Regions from separate parts of the Sporosarcina sp. resist genome, predicted to be linked through region 2. Evidence: riboswitches for the same ligand, from Rfam matches in the RefSeq annotation. Region 2 holds a riboswitch; each other region holds the start of a gene.
The links. A riboswitch is a leader RNA that binds a small molecule or an ion and turns the genes downstream of it on or off. The one in region 2 is predicted to bind S-adenosylmethionine.

Region 1 (5,408 bases), 1.1 Mb from region 2:
TTACGCAGACGTATGGCATGGAGACGTATATTCAGGAAGATGTGATCCGGACGAAAGAGGATTTGGTCGCTTATTGTACGTCGTTTCTTTTTCAAAACCTGGTGCGTGGGGATGCGATTTTAATTCAAGAAGCGTATGCTGCGGCTCGGGAACAGGATATCGAGCGACTTCTCTATTTGGAGCAATTATGCGGGGCAATCAAACTTGCGAAGGAATCACGTGAGGCAAGTGTGAAACTTGGAAGGCAGTTTATTAAAACTGTGTCTCCACTCGGAACAGATGATTTCCTTGCGGACTGGAAAGCCCGTATTGATGCAAAAGAGATTAAAGGTCATTACGCCATTCTTTATGGTATTTACAGTGCGACGACAGGCGTCAGTGCGCATCATGCGGTCATGACGTATTTGTTTGCATCGCTTAACGGACTCGTCCAAAATGCGGTCCGTGCTGTGCCGTTCGGTCAAACAACTGGCGTCCAAGTAACGTATGAATTGATCGGACATGTGACGGAAGCGGCTAAATTAGTTGCTACGTTGACAGAAGCCGATATTAGTAATAACGCGTTAGGTATTGAACTTGCTTCTATGAAGCATGAGTATTTGTTCTCAAGATTATTTATTTCATGATGGATTGAAAGGAGTTTTTATAAATGAAACCAGTACGTATTGGCATAGGTGGACCAGTTGGATCGGGCAAAACATCGCTCGTCGACCAACTTACACGTGCGATGCACAAAGAATATAATGTAGCGGTTATTACGAACGATATTTACACGCGTGAAGACGCTCAATTTTTAATAAATAGCGGTGTACTTGAAGCGGATCGCATTTTAGGTGTTGAAACGGGAGGTTGCCCTCATACGGCAATCCGCGAAGATGCTTCTATGAACTTCGCAGCAATTGATGAGCTGAAAAGTCGTTTTGAAGACCTCGATATTATTTTCGTGGAAAGCGGCGGAGACAACTTGTCCGCTACATTTAGCCCAGAGCTTGTCGACGGCTATATTTATGTTATCGACGTTGCAGAAGGTCAGGATATTCCGAGAAAAGGCGGACCTGCTTTGACGCGTTCTGATCTTTTATTGATTAATAAAACGGATCTTGCTCCATACGTTGGCGTTGATCTTGAACTAATGGATAGCGACGCGAAAAAAATGCGTAACGGACGTCCATACATTTTTACAGATGTAAGAACACAGAAAAATGTTGACCAAGTCGTTGCTTGGATCAAGCACAATATGCTATTAGAAGGTGCGGGATCCGCTGGTTCAAATGCTTAAGCCGTCTCGCGCCATCCACCACGGAAAACTTGACTTGGAATTTGAGCCAAGAAGAGGCTACACACGGATGCCTCATGTTTTCCAACAGCCTCCATTGAAGGCGAGTCGTGAACTGTACGAAGGGAAAAACCCGACAGCGACTGTCTACATAATGGAGTCCTCTGGAGGCATGGTCGCCGGGGATCGAAATGACATTACAGTGAAGCTTGCTCCAGATAGTAGCGTAAGGTTGGTTCAGCAGTCCGCTTTAAAGATCTATCCATCGTATACCGGAGACACTTGTGTACAGACCATTAACATCGAACTCGGAGAAGGGGCACGCCTTGAATGGATGCCAGAAGTAATTATTCCGTTTGTAGATGCAAAATTTCGAGGTGACACGACACTTCGAATCGCACGCGATGCAACCATATTATGGGGTGAAATCGTTGCCCCAGGACGTGAAAAGCGTGGCGAGATATTTGATTATCAATCATTCCATACGAATTTCAAAATTTTTGTCGAGGATGAATTAATTGCTTTTGACTCTCTGCATTTCTCACCAAAAGAAACGGCACTTGGTGATATCGGTGTACTGGAAACTGCAATGTATATCGGTTCAATCTGGCTCGTATCGCCGAAAGCCGCAGATGTAGACGTCCGCGCAATACAAGAAACATTGCGGGTCGAAGAAGGTTTAAAAGCTGGTATGACAAGGCTTGAAGGAAATGCAATCCATTGCAGATGGCTTGCAGTTGATCAGTGGACCATGCAGGAAGAGATGAAGCGTGTATACGCGTTGTTGGCAGAAATAGTTTAAGAGGACACTCCAATGAGGGGTGTCCTCTTTGGGTTTGAAGTTTTACATCACTTCGATACCCTTTTTTTATTCCATTTTTTTATTAAAAAATCCATCAACCAGGTATAGAGAAACATCGAACCGACTAGGACAACAGCAATGTAAATGTATTGCAAGAAAACTGGAATGTTATACTCCTTTATGAAATCCCCTGAATAAAGCATGATGAAAACCAGCGCTATAAGAAGTACAATCATACCTATCGCATAAATAACCATAGTACTTAGAGGCGTTGTCCGAAGTGTCTTACGGATGGAATCCCTAGATTTTAAAGCTCTTATAAGTAGATATAAAAATAAAACGAGTGATAGATAGTCATTTGCTACAAACAATAAAATAAGTCCAAGTAATATAATCGACCAGGTGATTTTTTCATAGTATTTATCAATAAATTTCAGCATTAATCTTCCCCCAGTATGTGTATACTATATATACGGAATGATTGATGGAAAAGTTTCCTTTTATCACAAATTGAATATGTTCTACTACAAAGGAGTTTGTCGTATGCAAGAAAAAAGACCAATGGGCCAATCACGAACAATCCAGACGAAGCTAGTACTGCCGCCAGATACCAATCATCTGCAGACAATTTTCGGCGGAAAAGTTCTCGCGTATATAGATGAAATCGCTGATATCACGGCAATGAAACATTCAAAAACAGCGGTTGTAACTGCTTCAATCGATTCAGTCGATTTTGTATCGTCGGCGCGTGTTGGAGATGTACTTGAACTTGAGGCAATTGTCACGTCAACTGGCCGTACATCGATGGAAGTATTTGTATCGGTCCATTCAATGAACCTGCTTACGGGCGAAACAAAACTAACAACCGAATCCTTCCTAACGATGGTTGCCATGGATGAAAATAACAAGCCTACTCCAGTGCCGGGCATTTATCCGGAAACAGAAGCTGAAAAGAGTCTATTTGAAACAGGCCCCGCACGCCGTGAACATCGGAAATTGCGGAGTGAGATGAAACATTAAATAATTTGTTATGGAAAAGCCCACGGCAAGTTGTGGGCTTTTTTACATTGTGTCGCGTATCATTTCAATGCCATTTCTACTTTTCACATAAAATGTTTCATTGTAAAAACGAGTATAATCTAAATAATTCATGTTTTGTGTATTGACAATCTATTCGGAAGACTGTATTGTACTCATTAACAACTAAATACGTAACTTTCTTATCCAGAGAGGTGTAGGGACTGGCCCGATGATACCTCAGCAACAGACTTTTAAAGTACTGTGCTAATTCCAGAAGCGTAAGTGTAATGCTTACTGCTTGGAGATGAGAAGAGCAAATAGCGAATTCGCCAAAACCTCTTCTTGAAATTTAGAAGTGGTTTTTTGTTTCGTCTAGGCTCCGGGCGCCAGATGCTTGGGTCATAAGTTAAAGCTGCTCTGCGGCAAAGAACGCCGCTACGCATCTTCATCTTATGCCTGACGCATCTAAGCGGGCGCCCTTCGCTTTTGTTACTTCTGGAGACTAAAGTTACCTTCAAAAAATGAAGGGAGAATTATTGTGTCAAATGAATTAATCAATGCAATTGCTTTATTAAAAAAGAAAGAATGGGTTGATTTAACACATACTTTCGGGCCTGACTCACCCCGTTTTTCAGCATTTGATGCAGCAGAGTTTACAACATTATTTGATCACGATGATGGATTTTTCGCACAGAGCTTTAAATTTGCGGGACAGTACGGCACACATATTGATGCACCAATTCACTTCGTTCGTGATACAAGATACTTGGATGAATTGGGTTTGAAAGAATTGGTATTACCGCTGGTGGTCATCGATAAATCGAAAGAATCTGATGCAAACCATGATTTTACATTAACTGTTGAAGACATTCTAAAGTTTGAAGCTCAGCACGGGCAAATTGAGGCAGGTACATTTGTGGCATTACGCACAGATTGGAGCAAACGCTGGCCGGATAATGAGGCATTTTGCAATAAAGATGCCGATGGGAATAACCGTATACCGGGTTGGGGCCTTGCTGCTTTGAAGTTTTTATTTGATGAAAGAAAAGTAAAGGCTGTCGGTCATGAAACATTCGATACGGATTCAGCCATTGATTTTCAAAAGAACCAAGCTCTGTTAGGTGAATATTATGTTCTTGAACAAGATACCTACCAAATCGAGCTATTAACAAACTTAGATAAAGTGCCCTCAAAAGGCGCGGTCATTTTTAACATCGTTCCGAAGCCGGAAAAAGCATCGGGATTCCCAGTACGCTCATTCGCGATCCTGCCGTAAGAAAAGAAAAAGGGCCCGCTCATTCGCACTCCCGCCGTAAGAAAAGAAAAAAGGTCCGCTCATTCGCGTAATAGCCATAAGAAAAAAAGAGGATTTGCTCATTTGCACTCCTGACCTAATAAAACCGTAATTTACTCCTAAAACAGAAAGAAGGAATATACCATGACAAATCAATCGACAACACTAACGCAAGCACCATTCAGAGCGGATCACGTTGGAAGTTTACTACGACCAGATAATTTGCATAAAGCACGCAAAGACTTCAAAGAAGGCATAGTTACTGCACAACAATTACGAGAAGTAGAAACACAGGAAATTAAACGGGTGGTTGATAAGCAAATCGAAGTTGGCTTGGAACTTGTAACAGACGGTGAATTTAGACGTACGTGGTGGCATTTAGACTTCTTGGAGCATTTGAACGGAATTGAAGGATATGTGCCAGAGACTGGCTACGTATTTGATGGTATTGAAACAGAACGATATAACGTTCGAAACACAGGGAAAATATCTTTTGACTCTAATCATCCATTCATTCAAGACTTTGTTGAGTTTAATGAAATCGTAGGCGGCCGTGCCGTTGCGAAACAAACGATTCCAAGTCCGAATCAGCTCTTTAATATCGGAATTCGTGATGAAACGATTTACCCTGACATTGAAGAATTTGCCAAAGATGTTATTCAAGCATACAAAGATGCTTTGAAAGCATTTTACGAAGCTGGTGTACGCTACTTGCAGTTGGATGATGTCTATATTGCGGGGCTTTCTGCGCCGAATATTCCGTTTAACGACGGAGCCTATTCAAGAGAACAACTAATCGACTTGGCACTACGCGTCATTAATGGCGTTTTGGAAGACAAACCTGAAGATCTTTTCGTAACAACACACCTATGTCGTGGAAATTACCAATCGACGTGGGCGTTTGAGGGAAGCTACGCACTGATTGCACCCACACTTCTTGCAAAAGAAAAAGTGGATGGCTTCTTCCTTGAATATGATGACGAGCGTTCAGGAGACTTTAAACCGTTGGATCATGT
Region 2 (5,408 bases):
TAAGCAAGTTGCACTTCACATCGATCTGCAAGTCCTGCAGCGACAATGTTCTTCGCAACATAACGTGCCGCATATGAAGCCGAGCGGTCCACTTTCGTCGCATCTTTCCCAGAAAACGCACCGCCGCCATGACGCGCATAACCACCGTACGTGTCAACGATGATTTTACGGCCAGTAAGACCTGCATCTCCTTGAGGTCCCCCTATTACGAAGCGGCCAGTTGGGTTGATGAAGTACTTCGTGTCTTCATCGATTAAATCAGTTGGTACAACCGGGTTTATGACGAATTCTTTAATATCACGCTGAATTTGCTCAAGTGTTATTTCAGGGTGATGTTGCGCTGAAATAACAATTGTATCGATGCGTACTGGTTTATTGTTTTCATCATATTCAACAGTCACTTGTGTTTTTCCATCTGGACGCAGATACGTAAGGGTTTCATCTTTGCGTACTTGTGCAAGTCGGAATGATAATTTATGAGCTAGGCTAATTGGTAACGGCATCAGTTCCGGTGTTTCATTACAAGCGTAACCGAACATCAAACCTTGGTCACCAGCTCCAATTGCTTCAAGTTCATCATCTGTCATCGAACCTTCACGCGCTTCAAGTGCTTGGTCAACGCCTGCAGCGATGTCGGCTGATTGTTCATCGATCGCAGTCAAAACTGCAGATGTTTCCCAATCAAATCCGTATTTCGCGCGTACATAACCAATTTCTTTAACAGTTTCACGCACAACTTTCGGGATATCGACATATGTTGTCGTCGTAATTTCTCCTGCAACGAGGACAAGTCCTGTTGTAATTGTCGTTTCACATGCAACACGTGCATTTGGATCTTCTGCCAATATAGCATCTAGAATAGCATCCGAAATTTGGTCACACATTTTGTCCGGGTGTCCTTCAGTTACCGATTCTGAAGTAAATAGTCGGCGATTTGTCATGTTATTTCCTCCTTATATCCTACGAGATTGATACGGTACTCATATGTCCCATGTAGAGTCTTTTCTAAATGAAAAGACTACAAGCCATTGCGAGCTCTATACACGAGGATTAAGGGCGATATCATATAAAAAGCCCTTCGCTCACGTAATAATACATGAGGAAAGGCATGATTTCATAAGCACCTTTCACTCTTATCATACAAGGACTGTGCCTTGCTACAGGTTTGGCACCTTCGCGCAGACAAAACGTCTGTGCAGGTTGCCGGGTTTCATAGGGCCTGACCCCTCCACCAGCTCGGGATAAGAGTATCCGTTCAACTATATATGCTACGAAAAATCTTGTTGCATGTCAAATCTTTTTACCCATTTTGCGTATAAATCCTTGAGGTTTGAATTAGTATAGATTATTATTCTTAATGTGTTATACTAATTCAATAATGTGATGACACCCAATTGATTGGGACTATATGCAAAGGACGGTACATACTTATGATATCTGCGAAAATTAGTGATGACCTCAACAAACTTCTTTCTGGGAAAAATGTAAAAGTTCAACTTTCAGTTCCACAACTTGTTGAAAAAGCGATTTCACGTGGTGAAGCTCAATTGACATCAGACGGAGCGGTTACAGCTCAGACAGGCAAATATACAGGTCGTTCACCTAAGGACAAATACATTGTTGAGGAAGCGTCCTCCAAAGACAAAATCGATTGGGGCAACGTCAATCGTCCAATCTCTTCTGAAATTTTCGATTCATTATATAATAAAGTAATTACTCATTTGAGAACAAAAGACGAACTGTTCGTCTTCAAAGGTTTTGCAGGCGCAGATCCAGCTTCACGACTATCCATTCAAGTTGTGAATGAATTTGCATGGCATAACCTGTTTGTTCACAACTTGTTCATCCGCCCAACTGAAGAAGAACTAGTACAACATGAATCACAATTTACAATCGTTTCGGCTCCTTCATTTAAAGCTGATCCTGTGGTCGATGGTACGAATTCAGAGACATTCATTATCGTATCAATGGAAAAACGTATTGTTCTTATCGGTGGAACTGAATACGCTGGCGAAATGAAAAAATCAATCTTCTCAATCATGAACTACTTACTTCCTGAAAATGGAATTATGCCGATGCACTGTTCGGCAAACGTTGGTGAAGACGGTGATGTTGCCCTATTTTTCGGTCTTTCTGGAACAGGTAAAACAACACTTTCGGCAGATGCAAACCGTAAATTAATCGGCGATGACGAGCATGGCTGGTCTGACACTGGTGTCTTCAATATCGAAGGCGGTTGCTATGCAAAATGTATTAATTTATCACAAGAAAAAGAACCTGAAATTTTTGGTGCAATTCGTTTTGGTTCCGTACTAGAAAACGTTGTCGTCGATCCGGAAACACGCATTCCTGACTACGATGATGGTTCATTAACTGAAAACACGCGTGCAGCTTATCCTATCCAAGCAATTGATAACATCGTTGACCCTTCTGTTGCTGGTCATCCGAAAACGATTGTATTCTTAACGGCAGATGCGTTTGGCGTGCTACCTCCAATCTCGAAGTTAACAAAAGAACAAGCAATGTATCACTTCCTAAGCGGGTTCACTTCGAAGCTTGCCGGAACTGAGCGTGGTATCACATCACCTGAAGCAACGTTCTCAACGTGCTTCGGTTCACCTTTCCTTCCACTTCCAGCGACAGTATACGCTGAAATGCTTGGGAAGAAAATTGATGAACATGATGCACAAGTATTCCTTGTTAACACAGGCTGGACTGGCGGTGTCTACGGCGTTGGTAAGCGTATGGATCTTAAATACACACGCACTATGGTACAGGCAGCTCTTGCTGGAGAATTGAACAACATTGAAACAGAAACTAACGGCGTATTCGGCCTCGAAATGCCTACATTCATTGAAGGTGTTCCAACAGAAGTGTTGAACCCGCGCAATGCATGGGCAGACGGCGAAGCATACGATGTAAAAGCAAATGAATTGGCAAACATGTTCCATGAAAACTTTAAAAAATTCGGTATGGTTTCTGAAGAGATTACGCTTAAAGGCGGACCGATTGCATAATTTTCAAATTAAACAGTGTAGCACATTGAATGTGCTACACTGTTTTTTTGTACCTTGGATTTGTAATTGTAAAAATGGAGTTGTAACTGCAACTTATTTCGTCTAATTGCAACTTTGGCGTTTTAATTGCAAACCCGTACTTCTAATTGCAACTTCATTTTATTCAAAAAACCACTCATTTTTCTTGTCTTCTCATCCAACTACATAAATCGCGTACAAGTTGTGCATTCATGACAGGCGGTATGAAGTGTGTATATTCAGGGAAATACCATGTCTCATATACTTTTTTATGTTCATGCAGTGCGTTTTCAAGCAAAACTGCTTGTTGAAATGACACGTTCTCGTCGATCATGCCATGAATGATGAGTACGGGAGCATCAATTTCATCCACGCGGAACAGCGCCGTACGGTTTCTGTATTCATCCGGCATGTTATTCGGTGTCCCGCCGATAACTCTTTTCATCATCCGCCGCATATCTTTCCGTTCTTTATATGTAAATACGATATCGGATACGCCAGACCATGTAACTACCGACGTAATATCTTCACGTAAAATTGCTGTCCAAAGAGCCATTATACCGCCCCGTGAAAATGCAAACAAGTGAATTTTTTCCACGTTTGTCTTCGGATTTTGCTTCAGCACATCAACGGCATTCACCGCATCCTGACGATCGGCCCCAGCAAACTCATCCCGTCCCTCGCCTCCACGGTTCCCCCGATAATAAGGAGCGAAGACAACAAATCCTTGCGAAGCAAACTGTGCAATTCGGGCAGGACGAACCATACCGATATGCTGCATGCCCCCTCGCAAATAGATGATGCCTTCGTAGTTCCCTTCTGTAATTGGTTCTGCCATGAGTCCCTTCACTTTTAACCCATCTGAAAAATATGTAATTTCTTCAAGCGAAACATGTGGATTTGGAGACGGATAGGGCCTTCTATGAATGATCGTACCATCATGACTCATGCTCTTCCACCCACTTTCTTAATGTTTCCATGCCTGTGTTTTTCATAAGGAAACTCAATTCTTCACACTGGTCAAGCTCTTCATTAGTCATCCACATAGCTCCTTCTGTTTCGTAAAGGGCTGGATGCTCATCGATTTCCGCAACTTTCCCTGTGAATACAGCTTTGCAAAATGTACTATTACTTCGAACGACATACTCTGCAAATTGCACAAGATCCGTAATTTTCACACCTGTTTCTTCAATCGTTTCGCGTATAACTGCCTCCTCGATCGTTTCTCCATGCTCTGCTTTACCACCTGGAAACTCAACGCCTCGAACTAAATGCCGAGTCAGTAACCATTTACCATTATGCTTGAGGATAACAAGGACATGCCGAGCTGGCATTCCAAATTGGTTTTCTCCGAAAGTCAGCTCAACACGACCACCATTAACATCATTGAAAATAAGCATTGCACTCACGTCCTTTCAACCAGTGTAGCGAAGGACAGCAATCCTTTCAACGAAAATACGGAAGCTTTTCGATAAATCGCTTCGACTTATCATCTGTAAATTCATGAATGAGCGCATAGATCTTCATCGTACGTTGATCGACGTTGAAATTGTTCCGACCATAATGATAGGGCAAAAACGGTAAATGTGACCTAAGGAAGTTTCGGAATTCGAGTTCATCTATCTGACTAAATAACCGATGAAAAACAGGAACATACTGACTTTCTACATTAACCTCATATTCCCACGGTGAATCATCTGGGTAATGGTATACTTGCTGATTTACGACAGAAACGTACATTTTGTATTTCTCCATGCTACACCATCCTTTTTTCTTTTTAGCATGGCTTAGTATGAAAAAAGCATGCATCCCCTTTTACTGGAGATACATGCTTTACCGCAATTTACGCTTGTACGTCAACCGAAGCTCCCTTATGAGGATGGGCTGCAACAGACTGATTAGATAAACTTTTCAACATATCTGTTGCCGCTGCAGTATTCATTGCAAGTGCATTATTTAACACACTCAACTGAACAGTCGATTGCAAACTTCTCAATTGACTTGCCATGATGGAGCTCATATCCATTTGCCATCACTCCTTCCACAAGCTTATTATCGGCATTTTTCTAGTATTTTTAATGAAAAATGATTACTTATTATCTTCACCCAGGAATGCATTCAGCATCCATTGATGTTTTTCGATACTTTGATATGTCGCGTTCAACAAATCTTCCGTCATATCGTCGCCATCTTTCGCAGCCAGCTGCATGCCTTTTTTCAACGATTTCATAATTTCACCGAAATCATTTACGACAGTTTTCACCATGCTGTCTTCTTTTTCATCTCCCGTTGCTTCTTTCACAACAGATTGTTCAAGATGTTCTTTCAGCGTTGCTACAGGATCTCCGCCAAGTGTCAAAATACGTTCTGCGA
Region 3 (5,408 bases), 1.5 Mb from region 2:
TTTCGGTTACGGCTATTCGAAAAGATATTTATGAAAAGTTCGATACAGGAGAAGATAACAGTCATTTCCGGCATGTTAATACATTTGGCGGGAATCCTGCGGCTTGTGCAGTCGCGTTGAAGAATCTTGAAATCATTGAGAGAGAAAATCTTGTTGAACGGTCGGCTGAGCTTGGCGAGCGCCTTCGAAAAGAGTTGGCTTGCTTATTGGATCATCCTTTTGTTGGCGATATTCGCGGGCTCGGATTCTTGTTAGGCATTGAACTTGTAGAGAACAAAGAAACGAAAGAACCTGCTGCAAACGCCCGTGTTGCGAAAATCATTGGCGAATGTAAGGCGAATGGACTTATTATTGGAAGGAACGGCGATACAGTTGCTGGCTATAACAATATTCTAGCGCTAAGCCCACCGCTGTCTTGTACCGATGAAGACGTGGACTTTATTATTGCGGTTATGAAGAAAGTGTTCAATGAAAATGCATGAGTTAGGATGAGATTTTTAATCTTGCTAAACCAAAAACGGAGAACCTCCAATTATAGGGGTCCTCAGTTTTTGGTTTTATTTTTTCTAAAGACCATTGAAACGCGCTTCTCGCTACGCTCTTTCATACGCTGAAAATTCTCGAGATGTTTCCAAATGGCGATTGCAAATAACAAAGTTGCTATTACGACTGGCCAGTATCCGTCTGCCAATACTGCCATCGCGATGAGCGTGACGTAGAGCATCAGCACACCAAACACGAGAAAGTCTGTTACTAGCGCTACGACGACAAATAATGCAAAACCAATGAGCCCGATCTGCCAGTCGATTGCAAGCAGTACACCAATTATTGTCGCTGTTCCTTTTCCGCCGTTAAAGTTCATATAAAATGGAAAGTTATGGCCAATAACGGCTGCGGCGGCTGTAAGAAATAAAAGTAAAGCCACAAAGGCTTCTGAAAATCCTGCGTTTTCTGCGAAATAGTGCACAAGTAAGACAGCTCCTGCACCTTTACTGATATCGATTACTGCAACTAATGCGCCGAACTTCTTCCCGAGAACAATGGTCGCATTCGAGGCACCGGCATTTTTCACACCGGTTTCTTTCAAGTTAACGCCGGATATTTTCTGCGCAACAACTGATCCATGCAGGCAACCAACTGCATATCCCCATAAGAGCACGCCTACAATCCATAACCACATATCAAGTTCCTCCTAAAATAACGGTAGTCTAAGTGTAACATTCCACATAGACACAAGTTTCAGAAATATTATTCGGTAAACTATTGACAAAGTATTGAGATATCTACTATACTATGTCACAAGATGGAAAACTGAATATCACAAACTCTTATCAAGAGCGGCGGAGGGAATAGGCCCTGCGATGCCCGGCAACCAGCAAGTGACTAACTTGCAAAGGTGCTACTTCCTACAGATTCGTGCGAACGGTCTGAAAGATAAGGGGAGGAATAAGCGAAAGCGTAACCCTCTTCTTAAGCGAAGGGGGTTATTTTTCATTCCAAAAATACCCCTAACGTCTCCGCCCATTACAATCACATCCATCTAAAAAAACTCTGGAGGTAATGACGATGACAAAACTTCAACCCGAAACACTTCTTCTGCACGGTGGACAAAAACCGGATCCTGTAACAGGTTCACGCGCAGTTCCAATTCATAGAACCTCATCTTTTGTATTCCGTGATACAGAACATGCTCAAAAACTATTTGCACTACAAGAAGCAGGCAACATCTATACACGAATTACAAATCCAACTGTTGCAGTTTTTGAAGAGCGTATTGCGCTTCTTGAAGGTGGTACGGCGGCAGTTGCATTCTCCTCAGGTATGGCAGCTATCGCTTTCTCTATCTTGAACGTAGCTGGTGCTGGAGATGAAATTGTCGCAGCAAGCAACTTATATGGCGGTACTTATAATTTATTCGCCGCTACACTTCCGCGCTACGGTATCAATGTAAAGTTTGTCGATGCAACAGATCCTGAAAACTTCCGTGCAGCAATTACAGATAAAACAAAAGCAATATTCGCAGAAACAATCGGTAACCCGAGTCTTCATGTACTCGATATTGAAGCGGTTGCGGACATTGCGCATGAAAACGGTCTACCGCTTCTTATTGATAGTACATTTGCTTCGCCATATGGTTCGAATCCTATCGAATTTGGTGCGGATGTTGTCATCCATTCCGCTACAAAATGGATTGGCGGACACGGTACCACGATCGGTGGAGTTGCTGTTGATGCGGGTACATTTGACTGGACGCAAGGGAGGTTTCCTGGCTTCACAGAGCCTGATGCGTCATATCATGGTCTCCGTTACGGAATTGATACAGCAGCGGCGGCATTTGCGACTAAACTACGCGTTCAACTATTGCGTGACTTCGGACCTTGCTTAGATCCAGATAGTGCATTTAATTTCCTCCAAGGACTTGAAACACTGCATTTGCGTGTGACAAGACATAATGAAAATGCCGTTAAAGTAGCGGAGTTCTTGAAAAAACATCCATCTGTCGAATGGGTAACATATACAGGCAACGAAGATCACCCATCTTATGACCTTGCGAAAAAGTACTTGAAAAACGGCTTCGGTTCCATTATTGTATTTGGTATTAAAGGTGGACGGGATGCAGGCCGGAACGTGATTGATAACGTCAAAATCTGGTCGCATGTTGCGAATGTTGGGGATGCAAAATCACTAATTATCCATCCAGCTTCAACGACGCATCAGCAGCTTGGGCCTGAGGACTTGAAAAAATCAGGTGTGACTGAAGAATTGATTAGACTATCGGTGGGCCTTGAATCCGCGGAAGATATTATTGCAGACCTTGCACAAGCAATCGAACTAGCGGTACCAGTAACAGTATAATTTTTTGGTGACAAGAAAGGGCGTGACAATCGTGGAGACGGGGATAGTGGAAATCGGGCATCTGGTATTGGAATCAGGAGTCGTCTTGGTAAATGTACAGCTTGCCTATGAAAGAACGGGCAGGTTGGATGCACCCCATGTACTTGTTTGTCATGCCTTGACAGGAAGTCACGTGACAGTTGGAACGGATGACTATCCGGGTTGGTGGAGCGGTCTTGTCGGCAAAGGAAAAAGTATCGATACAAATGAATTATCCGTTATCTCTTTTAACGCACTTGGCGGAAGTGACGGATCAACAGGACCGTTAACTGTAAATCCGGACACAGGCGAGCTGTATAGAAATTTATTTCCAGAAGTAACGATTCGAGATATGGTGCATGCAGAACGGAGAGCGCTGACGGTATTAGGTGTCAATCGATTAAGGGCGGTCATCGGGGGTTCGCTCGGTGGCATGCGTGTACTGGAATGGGGCATTATGTATCCCGAGGGTATGGATATTCTTTTCCCGATGGCGGTGACACCACAATTAACTAAAATTGGGAACATGGAATCTCCTTTTGGGAATAGCAGAAATGACATGGAGAGCTTCTACCCCTTAATCCGTGCCATGAATACGCATGACATCGGCCGTGGTCGAGGAGGCGTTGAACTAGCTTCCTGCCTGATATCTGCAAAAGTGGTGGCGTTTGCGTTTACACACGATCCGATGTTTCCGACGGATGAAATTCGAACGTTCGCCTATATGATTCCCAACTCTATATATTGTTTGGTCAATACAAAACATGGCTATGAAAGTTTTTTAACGGAATTTGAAAAATGGGGACTCATCATCAAACAGTCCATGGAGGTGGCGTTATGGCGTCAATCAAAGTCGCTCTACTTGGCTTCGGCACTGTAGGTGAAGGGATTTATAGGATTTTGAATGAAAGGAAAGAAGAGATTAAGCGGGAAATGGGCTGTACAATCGACATTGTTTCCATTTTGGTCCGGGATAAGGAGAAAGAACGTCTAGCGACACCTGGAACGAAGATAACGGATGACATTCAAGAAATCCTGTTAAATCCGGACATTGACCTCATATTTGAGGCGATTGTTGGAGAAGAACCCGCTTATACGTTTCTTTCGGATGCAATAGAAAAAGGTTTTCATATAATAACTGCGAATAAGACCATGTTTGCGAAACATGGTCCGGCGTTACTAAAACATGCGGAGTTCCGTGGAGTTTACGTTGGGTATGAAGCAACGACGGCGGGTGGCATACCGATTATCCGTACGGTGACAAACTTGTTACCGACAGACCGGGTGTTACGAATTAGAGGTATTTTGAATGGCACTTCCAACTTCATCTTAACGAAGATGCGGGAAGAGGGAATTCCATTTAAAGCCGCGCTTCACGAAGCACAGACGCTTGGCTATGCGGAAGCGGATCCGACGGACGATATAAGTGGCAAAGATGCCTTTCGGAAACTGATGATTTTGAGTGCACTTGCATTCGGTACGCAACCAAATTGGCAAGACGTTTCGGTTGTTGGAATCGACAAGATTACTATTGAAGATGTGGCGGATGCATCTAAGGTTAAGCTTCGTTATCGGCATGTCGCTGATATTTTGATTGACGAAAAGGGGACATTGCACGGAAGTGTTGGCCCGGTACTTATCGGAACTCATCATTCGCTATATGGTGTCGAAGGTGTGGACAACGCAATCATCGTTGAAACTGACTATCTCGGTGCCTTAACACTTGTCGGTCCGGGTGCAGGTATGTACCCAACGGCAAGCGCAATGGTCGGAGACTTCCTTCAAATGATTGGAAAACGTGAAAAGGTTCTTGTTAATAGTTAAGAAAAAGCGATTCCATTTATGGAATCGCTTTTTCTAGTTATTATTTTAATTTCATCAACTTTAATTCGGCTTTCAACGCTTTGAGCAACGCGACAACCATGAGCAGCATGACGAAAGAGAAGGGCAATGCAGCGATGATGATCGTGTTTTGCAAAGCGGTGAGGCCGTTGACAGATAGCAAAATGAGCGCAATTGTCGATTGGATAACGCCCCAAATGAGCTTCACATTATTCGGCGGTGTCAACGAACCATTCGTTGACTGCATGCCAAGGACAAATGTTGCTGAATCGGCTGAAGTAACGAAGAACGATACAATCAATAAAATTGCGAAGACTGATATCATGAACGACATTGGCATAACATTGAACATTTCGAAAATCGTCAGTTCTGTACTGGATTGCGTCAAGTCGACAAGCCCTTTTTTCTGGATATCAATCGCTGTCGTTCCAAACGCTGAGAACCAGAATGTAACCAGCAAAGTAGGTGCAGCAAGTACGCCAATCATGAACTCCCTGATTGTACGGCCTTTTGAAACACGGGCAATGAACATACTGACAAACGGTGCCCATGAAATCCACCATGCCCAGTAGAATATTGTCCAGTCGTCAAGCCATTTCCGGTCGGTAGAGTCCAATGGTGCTGTACCGAAACTCATTTGGACAAGGTTTGAAAAGTAGCCGCCAAATGAATCAGTGAACATATTGAAAATG
Region 4 (5,408 bases), 630 kb from region 2:
AATCCAACCCGCTCCATATTGGAAGATGGAATTGCAAACTTAGAGAGCGGTGATGCAGGGTATGCATGCAGTTCTGGTATGGCGGCGATTCAGCTTATCTTAACGCTGTTCCGTCCTGGAGATGAATTGATTGTCCCAGAAGATATTTACGGTGGCACATATCGCTTGCTCGAACAGTATTCCGACGTTTATTCAATCGGTACAACGTATACGAGTTTCGCCGATGTGAACGAGACCGAAAAGTTGATCACTTCGAAGACAAAAGCGCTCTTCATAGAAACACCGACCAATCCACTCATGCAAGAATTTGATATTCGGCAGTATGCAGAACTGGCTCAAAAGCATGATTTACTGTTGATTGTTGACAATACATTTTTAACGCCTTATTTCCAGAGACCGATTGAATTCGGGGCTGACATTGTCATGCACAGCGCAACGAAATATATCGGTGGACATAACGATGTCCTCGCGGGACTTGTCGTTGCAAAAGGTGAAAAACTTTGCGAACAACTTGCCGCCAACCATAATGCTATCGGCGCAGTCCTCTCCCCTTCCGATTCTTGGCTAATCATCAGAGGGCTGAAAACACTGCATTTAAGAATGAAACAGCATGATGAAAACGCGAAAATAATCGTCAATTATTTGAAAGATGAACCACTTGTTACGGACGTTCTCTATCCAGGAAAAGGTGGAATGCTATCATTTCGGCTGAACGATAGTGAATCGGTCGGGCCATTCCTTGAAAATCTGCAGCTCATTACATTTGCGGAAAGTCTTGGTGGAGTGGAAAGTTTCATCACTTACCCTGCAACGCAAACACATGCCGATATTCCTCGTGAAGAACGAATACGACGTGGCGTCTGCGACCGACTTTTACGTTTCTCTGTCGGAGTCGAAAAGGCTGACGATTTGATCGCAGATTTGAAGCAAGTGTTTGCAACTTTGAATAGCGGGGTGCTACAACGATGAGTTTGAATAAAGAACGGTTGGAAACGACTATTATCCATGCTTCGACCCGCGGAGATTACGAACAAAAAACAGGTGCTGTCAACGTTCCTATCTACTTATCTTCAACGTTCCATCAGGAAAGCTTCGATGCATTCGGGCCGTATGATTATAGCCGTTCGGGCAATCCAACGAGGGATGCGTTGGAAAAAACGATTGCCTCACTAGAAGGCGGTTCGCGCGGATTGGCCTTCGCTTCCGGAATGGCTGCCATCTCAGCTACATTTATGCTCCTTTCTTCGGGTGACCATATCGTGGTTACCGAAGATGTCTACGGCGGCACATACCGATTCGTAACCGAGGTATTACCGAAATTCGGTATCGACCATACTTTTGTAGATCTAGCGAATGTAGATGAAACCGCACGTGCAATCCGTCCAAATACAAAAGTGATCTATATTGAAACACCATCCAACCCGCGTTTGGGCATTACAGATATTGAAGCGATAGTTGACCTTGCAAAATTGAATGACTGTCTAACGTTTCTCGACAACACATTCATGTCGCCACTTTACCAGCGTCCACTAGATCTTGGAGTTGATATCGTTGTTCATAGTGCTACCAAATTTTTATCGGGGCATAGCGATATCATTGCTGGGCTAGCGGTTACAAAGGGGGAAGAACTTGGCAATCGATTGGCATTCATTCAAAACTCTTTCGGCTCTATTCTAGGCGCACAAGATTCTTACGCGTTAATTCAAGGAATTAAAACGCTAGGTGCCCGTTTAACACAGTCATCCGAATCGGCGAGTAAAATAGCCTCGTACTTGAACGACCACCCGTTAGTAGAAGAGGTGTTTTATCCAGGGTTAGCAAGTCATCCAGGACACGTAATCCACTCGAAACAATCGACAAGTCCAGGCGCTGTCTTATCTTTCCGTTTGCCAAACAGAGATGCAGCAAAGGCCTTTGTTGAAAACGTTCGGATACCCGTTTTCGCAGTAAGTCTAGGCGGAGTTGAATCAATTCTCTCCTATCCTGCAACGATGTCCCATGCCGCCATGCCTAAAGAACAACGGGAGAAACGTGGTATTACCGATGGTCTGCTACGTTTTTCTGTTGGACTCGAGCATGTCGATGACTTGATTGCCGATTTTGATCAAGCCTTGATTAAAACAAGTGAAAAAGTTGCCATACCTAATTAAGTACCATTAAAGAAAACATTATTATATTGGAAAGAAGGAATTTAAATTGACAAAACCTATAGCCGAACAAACTTTGACGAAAGCACCATTTAAAGCAGATCACGTCGGGAGCTTTTTAAGACCAGAACGCCTAAAGCAGGCGCGTTTGCAAAGAGAAACCGGTGATATCACTGCCGAGGAATTACGCACAATCGAAGACGAAGAAATTACAAAGCTCGTCGAAAAGCAAAAAGAAGCTGGACTTAATTCTGTGACGGACGGAGAATTCCGCCGTAAATGGTGGCATTTTGACTTCCTTTCTGGCTTTGACGGCGTTGAGTTTTTCGAAACAGATAAAGGACTCCAATTCAATGGTGTTGTAACGAAAGCACACGGCATTAGAGTGACAGGAAAAATTGGGTTTAGCGACCATTACATGATTGAACACTTCAAGTTCCTGAAAAGTATCGCAGTTGATGCAGTCGCAAAATTCACGATTCCAAGCCCGAATATGCTGATTCACAGAGCGACATTCGAAGAAGGCATCTATGCAAATGACGAAGAGTTATTTGATGACTTGGTTACAGCCTATCAAGACGTAATTCAAGCACTGTACGATGAGGGATGTCGTTATCTTCAAATCGATGACACGTCTTGGGCTTCCTTCTTATCGGAAGAAGGAAGGGAAACATTGAAAGCGAAGGGGCAAAATCCTGACAAACTTGTACAACTATCGGCACGTGCCATCAATGAATCCATCGCGAAAAGGCCTGCCGACTTGCTCGTGACGATGCATATTTGCCGCGGCAACTTCAAATCGACCTATTTTTCTAGTGGTGGCTACGAGGATGTATCCGAAACAATTTTCGGCGGATTAGATGTTGACGGTCTTTTCCTTGAGTTTGACGACGAACGCTCCGGCAGTTTTGAACCGTTGCGCCATGTCAATCGCCCTGACCTTTTCGTCGTATTAGGCTTGATCACCTCTAAATTCGGCGAATTAGAGGCCCCTGAACAGCTTAAAGCAAGAATAGCAGAGGCCTCAAAGTATGTTCCTTTAGATCAACTATGCTTAAGCCCACAATGTGGCTTCGCATCAACAGAAGAAGGTAATCAGTTAACTGAAGAACAACAATGGGAAAAAGTTCGTCATGTTGTAACTATCGCGCAAGACGTTTGGCAGTAACCTTTACAAATTAAATAGGCTAATAAAACTCTTATGAAGAGCGGTGGAGGGGCTGGCCCTATGAAACCCGGCAACCATTCAACAATCATGTTGATAAGGTGCTAATTCCTGCAAAGCACTATGCTTTGGAAAATGAGAGGGTATTTTCTCTCGAATGCCTCTCTACTAACACAGTGGAGGGGCATTTTGTTTTATTAACAATAGAATTGGAAGTGTGAGAAATGAAAAAGGAAGGTTTGCAAAGATATCATACGATTTGGGGCTTGTTATTTTTAGGTTGGTTTGTTTCTTACGTTGACCGGGTTGCAACTGGGCCGATCATTACATATATGATTGAAAATGAAGTTTCTTTTTTTGCAGTCGTGGCAAACCCCCATGGAATTGGCGGATTGATTGGTAGTTTATTTTTTGCCGGTTTTATGTTAATGCAATTTCCTGGTGGCTACTTTGGGGACAGGTTTGGCTATCGTGCTATTATCATTTTAAGTATTGTTTGGGCTGGAATCGCCACTTTATTAACGGGTTTGGTGGGAGGCCTTGTTGCATTTATTCTTTTCCGAGTCCTACTCGGGCTAGGCGAAGGCGTTTTTTATTCGAATGACCGCTCTTATATTGCCTATCATACACCTCCTGAAAAAGTTGGATTAGGAATGGGCGTGGCGCTTACCGGACTTTCTGTTGGTCTGACAGCGGGCACACTTGGCGTCCCTTATCTTATTACAGTCGCAGAACCATTAATGGGTGAAGGGGCTTGGCGCTTTCCTTTTTTCGTGACCGGAACAATTACACTCATTATTGCACTCCTACTATTTAAATATATGAAGCCCAAAAACGATTCAAGTGCTTCTGTAGATTTGTCTTCACCTGGTATTAAAGCACAGTTTAGCAAAGGGCTATTGTACATGTCCATGTACTCAGCCGTTTTTCTTGTCATAGTGATGGGCATCTATTACTTTTCCGTCAAACTAGGTCTATCCTCTATCGCGATTGCGGTCATTCTTGTTGCACTTTGTCCGCTCTTAATACTTTATTTATACACAACGAAGAAGTCTGAAATAAAACCGTTAATAGCGAATAAGAATCTTTTCTTATTGTACTTGTTCTTTATCCCTATCATGTGGCATCTATGGTTTTACGGATTTTGGTCCGTCTCTATCGTCAAAGATTTCGGTGGCGGTGCGTTAATGGCTGCCGCTTTGATTGCATCGTTTAATGGTTTGGCCGGAATCATTGGTTTTCCTCTTGGCGGCAAAATTTCTGACATAGTGGCCAATCGTCCAAATGGGCGACGTAACGTCCTTGCTGTACTAACCGCTGTACTGACTGTAACTATTTTTATATTTGCAGTCTATGTCATGATGGGCAATAACAACCCCATCGTTATGTCTGTCATTTTGTTTGTCTCCGGATTATTCTTTTTTGCATTGCAACCGGTGGCACATGCTCTGGCTTCCGATTTGACGCCCGAAAAAAGCAGAGGATCCATGTTTGGAATGCTCAATTTGATTGGAGAAATCGGAGCAGTTCTCTCACCTGTCGTCTCCGGAGTCATTCGAGATAACACCGGCAGCTGGGGCTTGCCACTTCTACTCGATGGCGCATTAATGGCGGCGGGCCTAGTTCTAGTGCTAGCCATCTCCAGTAAGGCGGTCCGCAAGAACGTTGTATCCTTGGCTTGAGAAAAGCGCAAGATGCCCTTTAAGATGCAACAGGCATAATTCAATCAAAGGAAGTAGGCAGGCTAAGATCGCGATGTTCTGCGGCAATGGCTCGTGGGGCTAGACACTATTCCAGGTGATCTGCAACTAAATATTTGAACAACTATCTCACTTGGTTTCAAGTATTAGAAAGTAGCCAATATCAGAGAAATGAAGTCACTTTGAATGACTTGATTATCAGAGGAAATCTAACACAAAATACAGAAACCTATGATGCACCTATATATGTTGAACTAATGGTTCTATATAATCTCCAGCGAAGGCGCCTCATAGGGGTAGCCGAGCGTTGTTGAGTGGATTCTTTATGTCAACATATATAGGATTCGCACTATAAAAAGTAGTTCTTATTCAACTAACGGACCATTTAATGGAATA

Region 1: linked by a shared signal. The riboswitch ahead of H7992_RS00385 (cyclase family protein) and the one ahead of metK (methionine adenosyltransferase) in region 2 are both predicted to bind S-adenosylmethionine.
Region 3: linked by a shared signal. The riboswitch ahead of H7992_RS22895 (O-acetylhomoserine aminocarboxypropyltransferase/cysteine synthase family protein) and the one ahead of metK (methionine adenosyltransferase) in region 2 are both predicted to bind S-adenosylmethionine.
Region 4: linked by a shared signal. The riboswitch ahead of H7992_RS02845 (MFS transporter) and the one ahead of metK (methionine adenosyltransferase) in region 2 are both predicted to bind S-adenosylmethionine.

Annotation. Positions count from the first base shown of each region.
Region 1 is NZ_CP060287.1:78,682-84,089, forward strand. Features, by position in the region: gene H7992_RS00360 (urease accessory protein UreF) at 1-626, shown strand, start outside; gene ureG (urease accessory protein UreG) at 650-1,279, shown strand; gene H7992_RS00370 (urease accessory protein UreD) at 1,347-2,078, shown strand; gene H7992_RS00375 (hypothetical protein) at 2,126-2,518, opposite strand; gene H7992_RS00380 (acyl-CoA thioesterase) at 2,622-3,098, shown strand; SAM riboswitch class I at 3,296-3,409, shown strand; gene H7992_RS00385 (cyclase family protein) at 3,637-4,374, shown strand; gene H7992_RS00390 (5-methyltetrahydropteroyltriglutamate--homocysteine S-methyltransferase) at 4,537-5,408, shown strand, end outside.
Region 2 is NZ_CP060287.1:1,198,329-1,203,736, reverse strand. Features, by position in the region: gene metK (methionine adenosyltransferase) at 1-941, opposite strand, end outside; SAM riboswitch class I at 1,131-1,248, opposite strand; gene pckA (phosphoenolpyruvate carboxykinase (ATP)) at 1,431-3,017, shown strand; gene H7992_RS06010 (alpha/beta hydrolase family protein) at 3,193-3,984, opposite strand; gene H7992_RS06005 (NUDIX domain-containing protein) at 3,974-4,435, opposite strand; gene H7992_RS06000 (transposase) at 4,482-4,790, opposite strand; gene H7992_RS05995 (putative motility protein) at 4,879-5,061, opposite strand; gene H7992_RS05990 (Dps family protein) at 5,125-5,408, opposite strand, start outside.
Region 3 is NZ_CP060287.1:4,765,214-4,770,621, reverse strand. Features, by position in the region: gene H7992_RS22905 (aspartate aminotransferase family protein) at 1-482, shown strand, start outside; gene H7992_RS22900 (glycerol-3-phosphate acyltransferase) at 545-1,180, opposite strand; SAM riboswitch class I at 1,326-1,441, shown strand; gene H7992_RS22895 (O-acetylhomoserine aminocarboxypropyltransferase/cysteine synthase family protein) at 1,567-2,856, shown strand; gene H7992_RS22890 (homoserine O-acetyltransferase family protein) at 2,888-3,754, shown strand; gene H7992_RS22885 (homoserine dehydrogenase) at 3,712-4,698, shown strand; gene H7992_RS22880 (BCCT family transporter) at 4,739-5,408, opposite strand, start outside.
Region 4 is NZ_CP060287.1:571,642-577,049, reverse strand. Features, by position in the region: gene H7992_RS02860 (methionine biosynthesis PLP-dependent protein) at 1-969, shown strand, start outside; gene metC (cystathionine beta-lyase) at 966-2,150, shown strand; gene H7992_RS02850 (5-methyltetrahydropteroyltriglutamate--homocysteine S-methyltransferase) at 2,197-3,315, shown strand; SAM riboswitch class I at 3,344-3,454, shown strand; gene H7992_RS02845 (MFS transporter) at 3,537-4,994, shown strand; partial or broken gene H7992_RS24560 (hypothetical protein) at 5,117-5,326, shown strand.